Regions from separate parts of the Priestia sp. P1_B12_1 genome, predicted to be linked through region 2. Evidence: a T-box and tRNA genes for the amino acid it is inferred to sense, from the RefSeq annotation. Region 2 holds a T-box; the other holds one or more tRNA genes.
What was found. The T-box of region 2 lies ahead of ileS (isoleucine--tRNA ligase). A T-box ahead of a tRNA ligase gene usually reads a tRNA of that ligase, here a tRNA-Ile.

Region 1 (7,100 bases), on a different contig from region 2:
GTTGATACAGTTCGTCATCAGTCATTTCACCATCTTGAACTTTTTTGCGATCAGCTTGCGTAATTTTCTGTTCCGCTTCTTTAGGGTGAAGCATAATCCAATAATCCTTCATATCGCGTTCTGTAATTTTTACCACATTTTTAGCATCTTTATTCTTTTTATTTTCCGGAATATCAATCACATTTGTGGTGTAAGGAACATCGATCATAGTGGCTAACTTTTTAGCGATGCGCAGCCTTTCTTCAGCTGTATTTCCTTGAAAACGAGTATATGTAATTGTATTTAAAGAGGTATTATCTACAATTACGCGGTTATAACGATCGTACATTTTCCCTCGAGGAACAGGCGTACTGACCGTAACGTCCTGTGTTTTTTCGACTTCTCGTTCGTAATTCTCACCGTATACAATTTGAACAAGTCCCAACCGCAAAATTAATACGGAAAATAGGGCAAATACGGTCAAGAAAAGTAAGTTCACACGAAAAGGCACGTGACTTTTTCTTCTTTTTTTCTTTTTCATACCAACACCTACACTTTATAAAACATATATACCATAACACCATAAAATCAGCTATTTAGCAAATAAATAGACACCTGGCAGGTGCCTATTTACACAACGTATTTATTCTAAAAGAAAAGCGAAGCATTTTCCATAGTACAAATGAAGGAACTCACAATACTCTAAGCTGGAGACTCTCCGTCTCCTTCATTTAATACCGGAGGAGTAACAGTCGTTTCTTTTTTGTGCAGAGGCTGTGAGATATGTCTCACACAAAAATAAATGATCGTATGCCCTGCTCCAACAATAGCTAATAAAATGGGAATACTTTTTGCTTCATCAAAAAATAGTACAGCTATTAAAAATAAAGATATGGAAGCGACGCGTCCAATATTCAGAAATACTTCTCTGACAACAATGTATTCAATTCTTTTTGAAACAACGTCTTTTGCTCGCCCAATCACATCGTACGTTAGAGAAATGAATGGAACCAACAAAATAGGATAAGCAATGGCAATACAAACAGCATATATAATTAACTTTGGATACGATAAGTTAAAGATAAGCAAAAAGACTGCTCCATAGAGAAGGAGGCCCCCTGCGAAGATAAATCGAAGGCGATTTTTTTGCTTAATAAACCTTGAGGCAACATAGTATCCTACAAACGCAACTGCTGAATTCACCAGTCCATATGTTCCTAAAGCTAGTTCACTTCCCGTCGTAATAAATACCATGACGGATACAACAAAAATGAACGTACCTTCACGCAACCCTTGAAAGAAATGAGCCTGCAATATTCGATTCCAGTCTTTATTGACTTTTCGTTCAGCCCATACTTCTTTAAATTTGTATACTCCTTCCGCTGCGCGTCTTGTAATAAAAAAACTAAGCACAACGGCACCGATAAACAATAGCAGCGATACACCAAACACAATTTTATACCCAAGTGATTCATACAAAGCGGAAATAACAAAGCCCGCTCCTAAAGGACCAATCATCCCTGCAAAAGAGTTTAAGATCCCTAAAAATCCGTTAAAAAAGTCTCTTGTATCAGGTTCTGTAATTTCAAAAGTTAGCACATTAAAAGCTAGCCAATAAAAGCCGTATCCTATACCCAGAAGTCCACCAAGCAATACTAAATACTGGGCTGCGTTAGCTCCACTGATTAATACAGCGATATAAAAAACAGCTAAAAAAGATACACCTAATCTTAAAACCACAACCCGGTCAATTCGTTTGGCCCATTTACCTGCTAAAATAAACGTAAGCGGCTGAAGCACCACTACCGCTAAATTATAAATAGCGAGATCCGAAAATTCGCCTGATTGTTTCCACAGATAAATGTTAACAAACGAATTGGAAATTGAAATAGCCAAGGCATAAAGACCGCCTATAATTAAAAGCAAAAGTAAATCTTTACTAACTTCTACATCTCCAACTACTTTTTTTAATAAAGGCATATCAAAAAACTCCTTTTCTCTTCTACACCTAGTGTGTGAAAAAGAAAAGGAGATATGTAAAAGAATTGGAAAACAAAAAAGCCAGTAAAGGTAATAATTACTTTACTGGCTCTTAAATACGTCTTCAGCTTATTTTGCAGCGTCGTAACGTTTAGCAACTTCGTCCCATTTTACAACATTAAAGAATGCTGAAATGTAATCTGGACGGCGGTTTTGGTAATTTAGGTAGTAAGCGTGCTCCCAAACGTCTAGACCAAGAATTGGCGTTTTGCCTTCCATTAATGGGCTATCTTGGTTTGGTGTGCTTGTTACTTCTAATTCGCCGTTGTTTACAACTAACCAAGCCCAGCCAGAACCGAAGCGAGTTTTAGCTGCATTTGCAAATTCTTCTTTGAATTGATCAAAGCTGCCGAATTTGCTAGCGATAGCGTCTGCTAATTCACCAGTTGGAGCACCGCCGCCGTTAGGGCAAAGGATTGTCCAAAATAATGAGTGGTTCGCATGACCGCCACCGTTATTGCGTACTGCTGTACGGATATCTTCAGGAATAGCATCTAAGTTTGAAATTAACTCTTCAATACTTTTGCTTTCTAAATCCGCTTTGCCTTCAACAGCAGCGTTTAGATTTGTAACATATGTGTTGTGATGTTTTGTGTGGTGAATATTCATTGTTTCTTTGTCGATATGTGGTTCCAGTGCATCGTATGCATAAGGTAGTTCTGGTAATTTGTAAGCCATGAATAATTCCTCCTTCAAAATATGTAAGCATTTTGGCGCAAAAGCACCATATACGTTTAGATTAGCAAATTTACCCTACTGTTTCAAATAAAAAGTTCCTAATCCATGATTTATATTTACCTAATTCCCATTCGCTATTCTTTTAAACATAAAAAAAGCTTCTTTTTCTCAAAAGAAGCTTTGAATAGACAATAGTATGGCGGAGGAAGAGGGATTCGAACCCCCGCGGGCTTTAACACCCCTGTCGGTTTTCAAGACCGATCCCTTCAGCCGGACTTGGGTATTCCTCCAACCCTATAAATGGTGGACCCTGCAGGACTCGAACCTGCGACCGGACGGTTATGAGCCGTCTGCTCTAACCAGCTGAGCTAAGGGTCCACATGGCTCCACAGGTAGGACTCGAACCTACGACCGATCGGTTAACAGCCGATAGCTCTACCACTGAGCTACTGTGGAACAATATGAATTATGTATGTCACAAACGCAAATTGGAAAATAGCGGCGGAGGGGATCGAACCCCCGACCTCACGGGTATGAACCGTACGCTCTAGCCAGCTGAGCTACACCGCCATGGCTCCACAGGTAGGACTCGAACCTACGACCGATCGGTTAACAGCCGATAGCTCTACCACTGAGCTACTGTGGAACAATATAACATTTACTAGCGACATTAAAAATTTAACATGTTTCTAGCCTAAAGTCAATATATTATTTTAAAACAGCGTATAAAAAATAGGCAATCATCAGCAGTTGAATAAATCCTTTTGAAATAGCGCCACTAAAAAAGCCAATAACCGAACCTACTCCAATTTTTACTGCGTTGCTAATTGTGGTCCGATGAACAATCAGTTCTCCTACAATCGCTCCGATAAATGGCCCTAAAATAATTCCAAATCCCGGAATGACAAACGGACCCACAAGCAGCCCAACTGTACTTCCCCAAACACCTGCTTTAGTGCCTCCGAATTTTTTCACACCAATAATATTAGCTATATAGTCTGCTAAAAAAAGTGCGACAACTAACAATCCTTGTATCACCCAAAATAACCAGCTATAGGAGCTAAAATCATAAAATAAACCGTATATAACAAATCCCAGAGCTACAAATAGCACGCTTGGGATGATGGGATAAACCAACCCAACAAACGATACAACAAAGCTAATGATAATTAATGCCCAACATAAAATAGCCATGCCCGCACCTATCCTTTTTATTATTACTATTTATCATACAATAACCACTCCCATAAAGAAAGACCTTGCACGACGAGTCCTTCCTTTATTTTACTTTCGAATACGATTTTTGAGTGTACCTCTGCAATATTAACAGCACGGTCCTCAAGCTGCCCGTAATATCCCCCAAAAACAATGACAGGGAAACCTGTACATATACGCATAAGATGTGCTTGTGACAAAACGCTCCACCGCATCATTGTAATTGGTAACGGTTTCTAAAATCTATTGTAAACCTTAAATTTTCGCTATAAAATAAGATATAACCAGAATCTTCAATAAGAGGAGGCTTTACAATGAGCATGCTGAAAAAGATGGCATGGAGTTTTACTTCCTTCAAAAAAATAAGGTCGCTTCGCTTTGAGCATACGAATAAAACAATTGGCTTTGTGCTGTTTTTAACATTTATTTCTTTGCTGCCTACATTTTTCTTTATGACTTTGACGATTGTAAATGGCTATCATATCGCTACTACAGATCTTCCGAAATCTGTTTCTTCTTTTTCTATTTCAAACTCACAGCTTACGTCAAGTCAACCTTTCACAAAAAAAGTAAATGGTACCGCTTTTATCTTAAACCCCTCACAGTCTATTGAACGGTTTCATTCCCCTGCTCATGCCATTGGTTTTTTAAAGGATGGAATTTACATCACGACTAATTCACAAACACAAACGTATTCATATGAGTTGCTAAACTGGCATCATAAAGATAAAAATGAACTGCTAAACTTGCTGCACGAACAAAAATTTTCTTTATACATACTTGTCCCTATCGCTATGCTTTTACTGTACGTATTAACATCTGGACTAAACTTCCTTTCTATTACCTGCCTTGCTTATCTTGGGAAACTGATTGGACTCATTACTAAAAAGCAGCTTCCTTTCAAGCAGCTATGGGCACTGAGCGCTTATAGTACAGTAGCCTTCACGCTGCTGTATACGCTTTTTGAAGCTTTTTCTTTGTCTCTAGCACTACATAGCTCTCTTTACTGGATAGGAACATTCTTCATTTACTTGTTGCTCGTCACAAGGGTTCCTATAAGAAAAAAAGTAAAAACTAATAAAGATGCTGGGACAAACGTATCTTAGTTGAAGGAACATCCAAACGAGGAATCTAGATTCTTGATAGAGAATCCACCTCTTTTGGATTTTTTTATTGATATGGTGAACGCAGGTTTCATGTATGCGGCTGCTTCTAGCTGGTGATTGGAGTGATGTAGTTAAGTCTCAGCCTCTTTATTTCGGTACAACTTTTCTTCTTCCCATTGCACAAGGAAGAATTTTCAACTGATACAAAACCCACAAACCTCCTGCTGTAAGCAGAATAAAGCTATAAACAAACATCAGCCTTTCAGTGTGCATCCACACTTCAAAAACAACAGGTCCCAACGCTACTCCTAAAAATCTCACCGTTCCATAAATGGATACAATAAACCCTCTTTCTTCGTCTGAAGCCGCTGAAGTAATCATCATATTAATACACGGAAGAACAAATCCTAAGCCGCCAAAGGCGACTGTCAAACAAAACATCAGCACAGGAAGCGTATAAATAATCGTTAATACTCCAAACATCAGGAATAAAAGAGTTATCCCTACTATCATTAATTTTTTCATGAGCTCTACATCTGTTTTGATGCGTTGACCCGTCCAATAAGAAACGAGCGTCATCGCACCAAGAGGAAATAAAAAAGCGGTTCCTTTAAAAAAACCGTCTATATGATACGTTTCCTCTATTAGAAAAGATAAGTAATATAAAATGCCAAATAATAAAAATAACCCCAATCCCCCCACAAAGAATAAAGGAAAAAGCGATTTTCTTTTATCATAGACAATCCCAATGGCTCTCTTTAAATATTCTTGAACAGATACTAAATCCGAGCCTGTTTTCCCTTCTCTCACATACATCACTATACCTACTAAAGCAGCACCTGCAGCTAAAGGATAGACAAAAAATGCGGCATACCATACGACGAGTGCTGCCGATGCTCCAATTATCGGCGCAACCACTTTTCCAACTCCATTATACACTTCTAAAATCCCGAGGACTTTTGCTCTTTTTTCCCCTGTAAATACATCTCCAGTTAATGCCATTGCCAACGTTGTAGTACCTGCAGCTCCAATCCCTTGAATGACTCTGCCTGCCATCAACACAGCAAAGCTTCCAGAAGAGAATAAAGCACTACCAGCAGCGATGACACTGCCTATTATCATCATGACGAGTGAATATATGATTAACTTTTTACGCCCATACCGGTCTGATAAAATTCCTACAGCAGGAATACACAATGCGGCTGGAATCGAAAATGCACTCAGTATCAAACTGGTTTGAACTCCGCTTAAGTGAAGTGACTTTTGAATGCTTGGCAGCAGAGGAATGAGCATGGAATTTCCCAGCACCATGATTAAAGGCAATAAGCCTAATGAAACAATCATTAATTTTCCTTTCAATTTTCGTTCTCCAATCATATTTAAGTAAGACAAGCATAGGCTTTACACATAAGCAAAAGAATGAAGGAGGAGCATAATGAAAAAGCTATGTGCATTAGCCGCTTTCGCTTTTATCGGATATATTTGTCACTACGACATTAAATACGGGACCATTCCCACTGCTACTGAAGCAGTTCAAGTCAGCAAAGCGCAGCCTGCAGAAACAAAAGCCGCCAGCTCTTCTTCCACCTATACAAAAATAAAAATTAAGCCAGGCGATACAGTTTTATCCGTCATTGAGGAGCTTACAAAAAAATCGATACCGGTTTCTATGAACCAAATGATTACAGACTTCAAAAAGTTAAATAACGGTACAGCGCCTGAGGATATTCAAATTGGAAAAACGTATAAGTTCCCTATTTACAAGTAATGACAGCATTCTTCTTGTCAAGATGGGATAGTCATTGTTAAAATAGCTAAGGTAGTACTTTCTACTAGTTATTTTGTTCATAAAGAGTTATTCTATTAATGAATTCAAATTCTTGATTTCATTTTGAAGGAGAGATTATCACGTGAGTGAAATTATACATCGTACAAAAACACGCCCGGTTAAAGTTGGAGATTTAACAATCGGAGGCAGCAACGAGTTAGTTATTCAAAGTATGACAACCACTAAGACACATGATGTTGAAGCAACGGTTGCAGAAATTAAACGTTTAGAAGAAGCAGGATGCCAAGTTGTTC
Region 2 (7,100 bases):
CTTCAAGATGCAGCGCAATTTTTATTAAATGAGCATTTTCCGGATACGATCCATGAAGATATATTAAGAGCCGTAGGCTTGGATTTTGAAACACAGTTAAAGAGAAGAAGAGATCCAAAGTTTCGAGAGAAAATTCTTCAAGCTTACGGATATAGCTGCGCTGTTTGTGGGTTTAACGTTCGTCTTGGACATAATTTAGTTGGTGTAGAGGCCGCTCATATTAAGTGGCATCAAGCGGGAGGGCCAGATATTGAAAGTAACGGAATCGCTTTATGTTCAATGCATCATAAATTATTTGATCGAGGAGTTTTTACTTTTTCAGATCATAATGAGCTGTTGGTGGCAACTCAAGCACACGGCACAAATGGATTTGAAGAGTGGCTTATGAAGTATCATGGACAAAAGCTTAGAGATCCGATTCATCCGGCATATCAGCCGAGTGAAGATTTTCTTGGGTGGCATGTTAGAGAAGTGTTCAGGGGACCTCCTAGATATCAAGCAAGTGATATAAACTGATTTTTATAAATGATAGTTTGGTATGTTTATACTTAGGAAGTACTTTACATATAGTGGCGTCATTTAAAATACGTTAAAAATAAATTAGTATTCTGTCCAGAACCCCTCCAGTAAGTTTTCTATTCTCTGTTTCCTCCCTTTAAACTGTGTGTCTTTTCTGAAGAAAATTCATAGGATATAAGCATCTTATCTGTATTAAGAAAGGGGTTATATCGTGGAGGAAACAAAGCTTACTGGACGAATCGTTACATCTGATGATGCGGAATATGATCAGGCTAGAACAAATAATAATTTAGGTGTGCCTAAATTTCCAAGAATAATTGTATTTTGTCAGAATACAAACGATGTAGTAAATGCATTGAAGTGGGTAAAGGAAAATCATGTCCCATTTCGAATAAGAAGCGGTAGGCATAGCTATGAAAATTTTTCATTAGTAAACGCTGGATTAGTGATTGATGTCAGTGAAATGGATAGAATCAAGATCGACAGTAAAAGCATGACAGCAAAAATAGAAGCAGGAGCTAATCTAGGGAAAGTATATAATGAATTATGGAAAAAAGGAACGACTATCCCTGCAGGTACGGAAAGCAGTGTTGGTCTTGTAGGCCTTGTGCTTGGCGGAGGAATTGGGATGTTATCAAGGTTGTTTGGGCTTACCTGTGATAATTTGCTTGAAGTTGAAATGGCCATAGTAAATGAACAGAGAGAAGTTGAACTCATTAAGGCAAATAAAAATCACAACAGTAATCTCTTTTGGGCTTGTTGTGGAGGTGGGGGCGGAAACTTTGGTATTGTTACGTCTCTTACCTTTAAGGTGCAGCCTATTTCAAAGGTGTCAATCTTCTCCATTACATGGGAATGGGAAGATTTCGAAGCTGCTTTTGATGCATGGCAGCACTGGGCCACAAATACCGATAAGCGTTTAACTTCGGAGGTTGAGTTAAAATCCAAGGAAGCAAATCAGATTATCGCTCAAGGTGAATTCGTTGGTTCATCATTCAAGTTAAAGGAACTTCTGCAGCCTTTAATAGATGTTGGGTGTCCTAAAAAAGTAGTAATAAAGGAAGTTTCATATATTGAAGCTGTACAATTTTTTGACGATCCGAGCGGAAACCAACCCGCCCCTCGAAAAAGGTCAGGTTCTTTTCTTAATAAACCTTTTCCAAAAGACGCTATTTTAACAATGAAGCATTTTTTAGAAAATGCTCCAAACGAAAAATCTAGTATTTGGCACCAGTCTCTTGGGGGAGCAGTGGAGGAAGTTGCCTCTAATGAAACGGCCTTCTATTATAGAGATGCTATTATCGCACAGGAGTACCTTGCTACATGGAGTCATCCTTCAGAAGAGAGAGCAAACATTCGATGGATTGAAGAATTAAGAAATGCTTTATCAAGATATACAACTGGAGATTATGTGAACTGGCCGGACCGGTTCATCAGAGATTGGCCAACGGCGTATTATGGAGAGAATTTTAAAAAGCTTCGAGAAGTGAAGCGAGCATATGACCCGTGCAATCTATTTCATTTCCCTCAGAGCATCCCGCCTTTTATTAACTGGTTTTAAAGAGCATCTTTCAAGTCGGAGAGCCAAATAATACCCACCTTAAATGAGGTGGTTTTTTGTGTGCATTGCCTTTTCCTGAAAGCGTGAAAAAGGCAGCAAATAGTGGTAAGCAGTTATTTTATCGATAGACGACTGCATATACGGAGAAACATACACAAATTTCATAAACATTGACATTCCCTTCCAAACCGCATACAATAACTACTAATAAAAGCACACAAATTCGTTGAAGAGAATCAGTACGCTGCAAGTTTGTTCCACAGAGAGCTGGTGATAGCTGAAAGCCAGTGTTCAAGCTGCAGGGGAATATCCTCTCTGAGAAGTCAAACTGAACGATAAGTAAGTTTGAACGGTAGTCTACCGTTAAAAAGAACGCGTATGATTGTACGTTGCTGAGTGCTATTGATGACCGGATCAATAGAAGCCAGGGTGGTACCGCGGTTAAAACCCGTCCCTAGTCATAGGGACGGGTTTCTTTGTGTGCTTTTAACTTTAAAAGGAGTGGTATCACATGAAAGAAGTGAATGTAAGGGAGTCTTCGCAAGAGCGCGAACAGCGTATCCAGCAGCAGTGGCAAAAAGGAAATGTGTTTCACCAGTCGGTTGAAAATCGAGAAGGGCATCCGTCGTTTGTATTTTATGAAGGTCCTCCGACAGCAAACGGTCTTCCTCACGTAGGGCATGCGTTAGGCCGGACGATTAAAGACGTGGTGGCTCGTTATAAAACGATGACGGGGCATCAAGTGATTCGAAAAGCAGGCTGGGATACGCACGGACTGCCGGTAGAGCTCGGTGTAGAAAAGCAGCTCGGAATTTCAGGGAAGCATGATATTGAAAAATACGGCGTAGAAGCTTTTATCAACAAGTGTAAGGAAAGTGTGTTTGTGTATGAAAAGCAGTGGCGCACGTTCACGAAGCAGCTTGGCTATTGGGTTGATATGGAAGACCCTTACATCACCTTGGAGAATTCATACATTGAAAGCGTATGGAACGTGCTTGGCACGATTCATGATAAAGGACTTCTTTATAAAGGCCACCGCGTATCACCTTACTGCCCGAGCTGTCAAACATCATTAAGTTCGCATGAAGTAGCGCAAGGGTATAAAGATGTAAAAGATTTAACGGTAACGGTGAAATTTAAAGTGAAAAACCGCGATGATGAGTATTTTTTAGGCTGGACGACAACGCCTTGGACGCTTCCGTCAAACGTGGCGCTTGCGGTGCATGAAGAGATGAACTACGTTCGCGCCGAGCAAGGCGATAGCGTGTATATAGTGGCAGAAGCACTCGCAGACAAAGTGTTAAAAGGAGAGTATACGGTTTTATCTCAACATAAAGGAAATGAGTTAAAAGGGATGTCGTATGAGCCGCCGTTTAATTTTGTGAAAGTGGAAAAAGGGCACGAAGTCGTAACGGCTGATTACGTAACGGATCAAAGCGGAACAGGAGTTGTTCATTTAGCACCTGCATACGGCGAAGATGATTACAGAGTTGTAAAAGAAAACGGCTTTTCATTTGTGAACGTAGTGGATGAAAAAGGACAGTACACGTCTGAAGTGCCGCCTTTTCAAGGACGTTTCGTGAAAGACTGCGACGTTGATATCGTTCGTTATTTAGCAAATGAAGGCGTGCTGTATCATAAAGAAAAGCATGAGCACAGCTATCCGTTTTGCTGGCGATGCGACTCGCCGCTTCTTTATTACGCAAATGAAAGCTGGTTTATCCAAACGACGGCGTTGAAGGAACAGTTTTTGAAAAACAATGAAAGCGTGACGTGGTACCCGGATCATATCAAGCACGGTCGCTTTGGCAACTTTTTAGAAAATATGGTGGACTGGAACATCAGCAGAAAACGCTACTGGGGAACGCCGCTGAACGTATGGGAATGCGGTGAATGTCAGCATCAAGTAGCCCCAAAAAGCATCAAAGAGCTTCAGAAACATGCGTCACATTCCGTAGATGACAGCATTGAACTTCATAAGCCGTATGTAGATGACGTGCAGCTAACGTGTCCGGTCTGCAGCGGAGAAATGAAGCGAACGCCAGAAGTGATTGACGTTTGGTTTGACAGCGGCTCGATGCCGTTTGCGCAGTATCACTATCCGTTTGAAAACAGCGAGCTGTTTCAAAAGCAGTTTCCAGCAGACATTATCGCAGAAGGAATTGATCAAACGCGCGGCTGGTTTTACAGCTTGATGGCAGTTTCAACGCTGTTTACTGGAAAAGCGCCTTATAAGCGCGTTTTGTCTCTTGGCCACGTGTTAGATGAAAACGGTCAAAAGATGTCTAAAAGTAAAGGAAATGCGCTAGACCCTGTTGATCTTATTCATACATTTGGTGCGGATGCGCTTAGATGGGCGCTTTTAGCAGACAGTGCGCCTTGGAATCCGAAGAAATTTTCAGAGCGCGTCGTGCAAGAAGCGAAGTCAAAAGTGATTGATACACTTGTGAACGTGTACGGCTTTTACGTTCTGTACGCCAAGCTTGACGGCTATAACCCTGAGCAAACGTATGAATTGAAAAAAACAAAATTGGATAAATGGATTCTTTCACGTTTGCATAGTACGGTTAAGCGAGCAACAGCACATCTTGAAGATTACGGGTTTACAAGTGCCGCTCGTGAAATCGCGGCATTTATTGAAGAGCTAAGCAACTGGTATGTACGACGTTCTCGCAATCGTTTTTGGTCAGAAGGGATGGACGGCGAAAAAGCAGCGGCTTACGATACGCTTCATAAAGTGTTAGTCACGCTTAGTCAGCTGTTAGCGCCGTTTGTTGCGGATGATATTCATGAAAATCTGACAGGAAAAAGCGTTCATTTGGCAGACTATCCTGTGTGTGATCAAACCAAAGTGAATGAAAAGCTGGAAAAAGAAATGGCAGCGGTGCTTCAAGTGGTGGAACTAGGCCGAAGCATCCGAAATACGCATTCGTTAAAAGTAAAGCAGCCTCTGCAAAGTCTTTCGCTTGTGGTAACGGAAGAAGATGTAGAGTGGGAAGCATACCATGATGTCATCAAAGATGAGCTTAATGTGAAGAACTTTAACGTGGAGCAAGACGACGACAAGCTTGTTTCATACGTGTTAAAACTCGATTTTAAACAGGCTGGACCGAAGTTTGGAAAACAAGTTAATGAGGTCAACCAAGCGTTAAAAAACCTTTCAGAAGAGAAAGGAAAAGAGTTTGTTGAACAAGGCAAGCTAAGTGTTACGCTTGCTTCAGGAGAAAACCTAACGCTTGAAACGGCAGACGTACTTGTTGAAAAAGTGCCAAAAGAAGGTTTTGCGGTTGCATCCAACGGCACGTACACTGCGTTGTTGGATACGGCTTTAACCGAAGAACTCGTGCAGGAAGGAGTCGCTCGTGAAGTAATTCGAGCGGTTCAAGATTATCGCAAAAAGCTGGATTTACCCGTGAACTTACGTATTGATTTGGAACTTAGCGGAGACGAAGAAGTGAAGGAAGCCGTTGCGAAGTTTGAAACGCTGCTTCAAGAAAATCTTCTGCTGCACAGTCTCAGTGTGAAAGAAGCCATCAAAAACGGAGAGACGGTAAAAGTCGGAACAAAGCAAGTTACGCTTCGTGTTTTAAATCAAAGCTGATAAAAAGCACTTACCTCATAGCAGGTAAGTGCTTTTTTACCTTTAATCAAACTGTCCGAGAACATTTTTAAGACTCGGCCAGACAATTTCAAAAGGAGCCGCTAACACATACTCTTTTCCGTTTTCATCTTTAAAGTGTTGAACAAAACGATATTTTCCTACTTTGTAGTTAGGAGTTGCGATATCTAGTTTGAGTGATTTCCCTGGCTTCAGCGTGACAGTTTTATCAGGAAACTCCAATCCGTTTAGCACAACTTCGTACCACTTTCCGTCTTTTAAGTGATCCGTCGTATTTTCATAAGGAATTGTTAAGGTATGCTTCGAATTGTTTTGGATAACAAAAAAGCCAAACTGCGTTTTATCGTATTTTTTACTGACAGCAGATAGTGTAATAGTTCCCCCGTTAGTGTTAATGGAAGATGGGATGTTTTTTTCTTGTTTGGCTCCTAAATCCATTTTTTGACCGTTATAATCGATATAGCCAAAGATACAAAATAAGATAATAAAAATGCCCAGTATTAATAAAAGTGTTCGTACTATTTTCAAAAGCTTTGCACCACCTTTTTTTCACTCTTCCATTATACTGAAAACCATCTATTGGAAACAGTGTTAATTTCCATTTTTTTATATCACTTTTTTGAAAGGGAGAATTGAAATGAGACAAATTATAGCCATGGGCGGCGGAGGCTTTTCAATGGAGCCGGATAACCTGCTGCTGGATCAATACATACTTTCACAAGCTCATACAGATGTGCCGAAGATCTGCTTTATTCCTACAGCAAGCGGAGATGCGGATAACTATATAGAAAGGTTTTATGAAGCGTTTGGGAAGTTGGTATGCACACCGTCTCATTTATCGCTTTTTTCTCAAAACTTTGTAAATTTAAAAGCATATGTGCTGCAACAGGATATTTTGTATGTAGGCGGCGGTAATACAAGGAATATGCTTTCTTTATGGAACGAGTGGGGACTGGATACGATTTTAAAAAAGGCTTATGAAAAAGGAGTGATCTTAGCAGGAATAAGTGCAGGTTCACTTTGCTGGTTTGAAGAAGGCGTCACTGATTCAATGAACAACAACCTGTCTAAAATCGACTGTTTAGGGTTTTTAACCGGCAGCAACTGTCCTCACTACGACGGAGAAAGCAATCGAAGACCGTCGTATCATGAGTTAATTGCAAGCGGGGAAATGAAAGAAGGCTATGCTGTAGATGATGGAGTCGCGCTGCATTTTAAAGATGAGAAGCTATCCGCATCAGTTAGCTCAAGACCAACAGCAAAAGCATATGCTGTTGATCGAAAAGAGGAAGAAGTAGTTGAACGTGAGCTTCCGGTGACCTATTTGGGTGATGACAAGCAATAAATGGCCGCGTCCCATGTTTCTCTGTATAAAATGGAGCTTATTCGTACATATATAAG

Region 1: it encodes a tRNA-Ile, which carries the amino acid that the T-box ahead of ileS (isoleucine--tRNA ligase) is inferred to sense. The anticodon was not compared.

Annotation. Positions count from the first base shown of each region.
Region 1 covers NZ_JBFTZR010000001.1:714,145-721,244, forward strand. The annotation lists gene AC1D0Y_RS03720 (peptidoglycan D,D-transpeptidase FtsI family protein) at 1-520, opposite strand, end outside; gene AC1D0Y_RS03725 (MFS transporter) at 682-1,959, opposite strand; gene sodA (superoxide dismutase SodA) at 2,089-2,697, opposite strand; tRNA gene AC1D0Y_RS03735 (tRNA-Ser) at 2,895-2,987, opposite strand; tRNA gene AC1D0Y_RS03740 (tRNA-Ile) at 2,999-3,075, opposite strand; tRNA gene AC1D0Y_RS03745 (tRNA-Asn) at 3,079-3,153, opposite strand; tRNA gene AC1D0Y_RS03750 (tRNA-Met) at 3,194-3,267, opposite strand; tRNA gene AC1D0Y_RS03755 (tRNA-Asn) at 3,269-3,343, opposite strand; gene AC1D0Y_RS03760 (DUF456 domain-containing protein) at 3,406-3,891, opposite strand; gene AC1D0Y_RS03765 (hypothetical protein) at 3,918-4,112, opposite strand; gene AC1D0Y_RS03770 (DUF1189 domain-containing protein) at 4,227-5,018, shown strand; gene AC1D0Y_RS03775 (MFS transporter) at 5,166-6,377, opposite strand; gene AC1D0Y_RS03780 (hypothetical protein) at 6,454-6,786, shown strand; gene ispG (flavodoxin-dependent (E)-4-hydroxy-3-methylbut-2-enyl-diphosphate synthase) at 6,938-7,100, shown strand, end outside.
Region 2 covers NZ_JBFTZR010000011.1:44,529-51,628, reverse strand. The annotation lists gene AC1D0Y_RS24400 (phosphorothioated DNA-binding restriction endonuclease) at 1-516, shown strand, start outside; gene AC1D0Y_RS24395 (FAD-binding oxidoreductase) at 731-2,080, shown strand; T-box leader at 2,298-2,539, shown strand; gene ileS (isoleucine--tRNA ligase) at 2,592-5,681, shown strand; gene AC1D0Y_RS24385 (immunoglobulin-like domain-containing protein) at 5,724-6,227, opposite strand; gene AC1D0Y_RS24380 (Type 1 glutamine amidotransferase-like domain-containing protein) at 6,337-7,044, shown strand.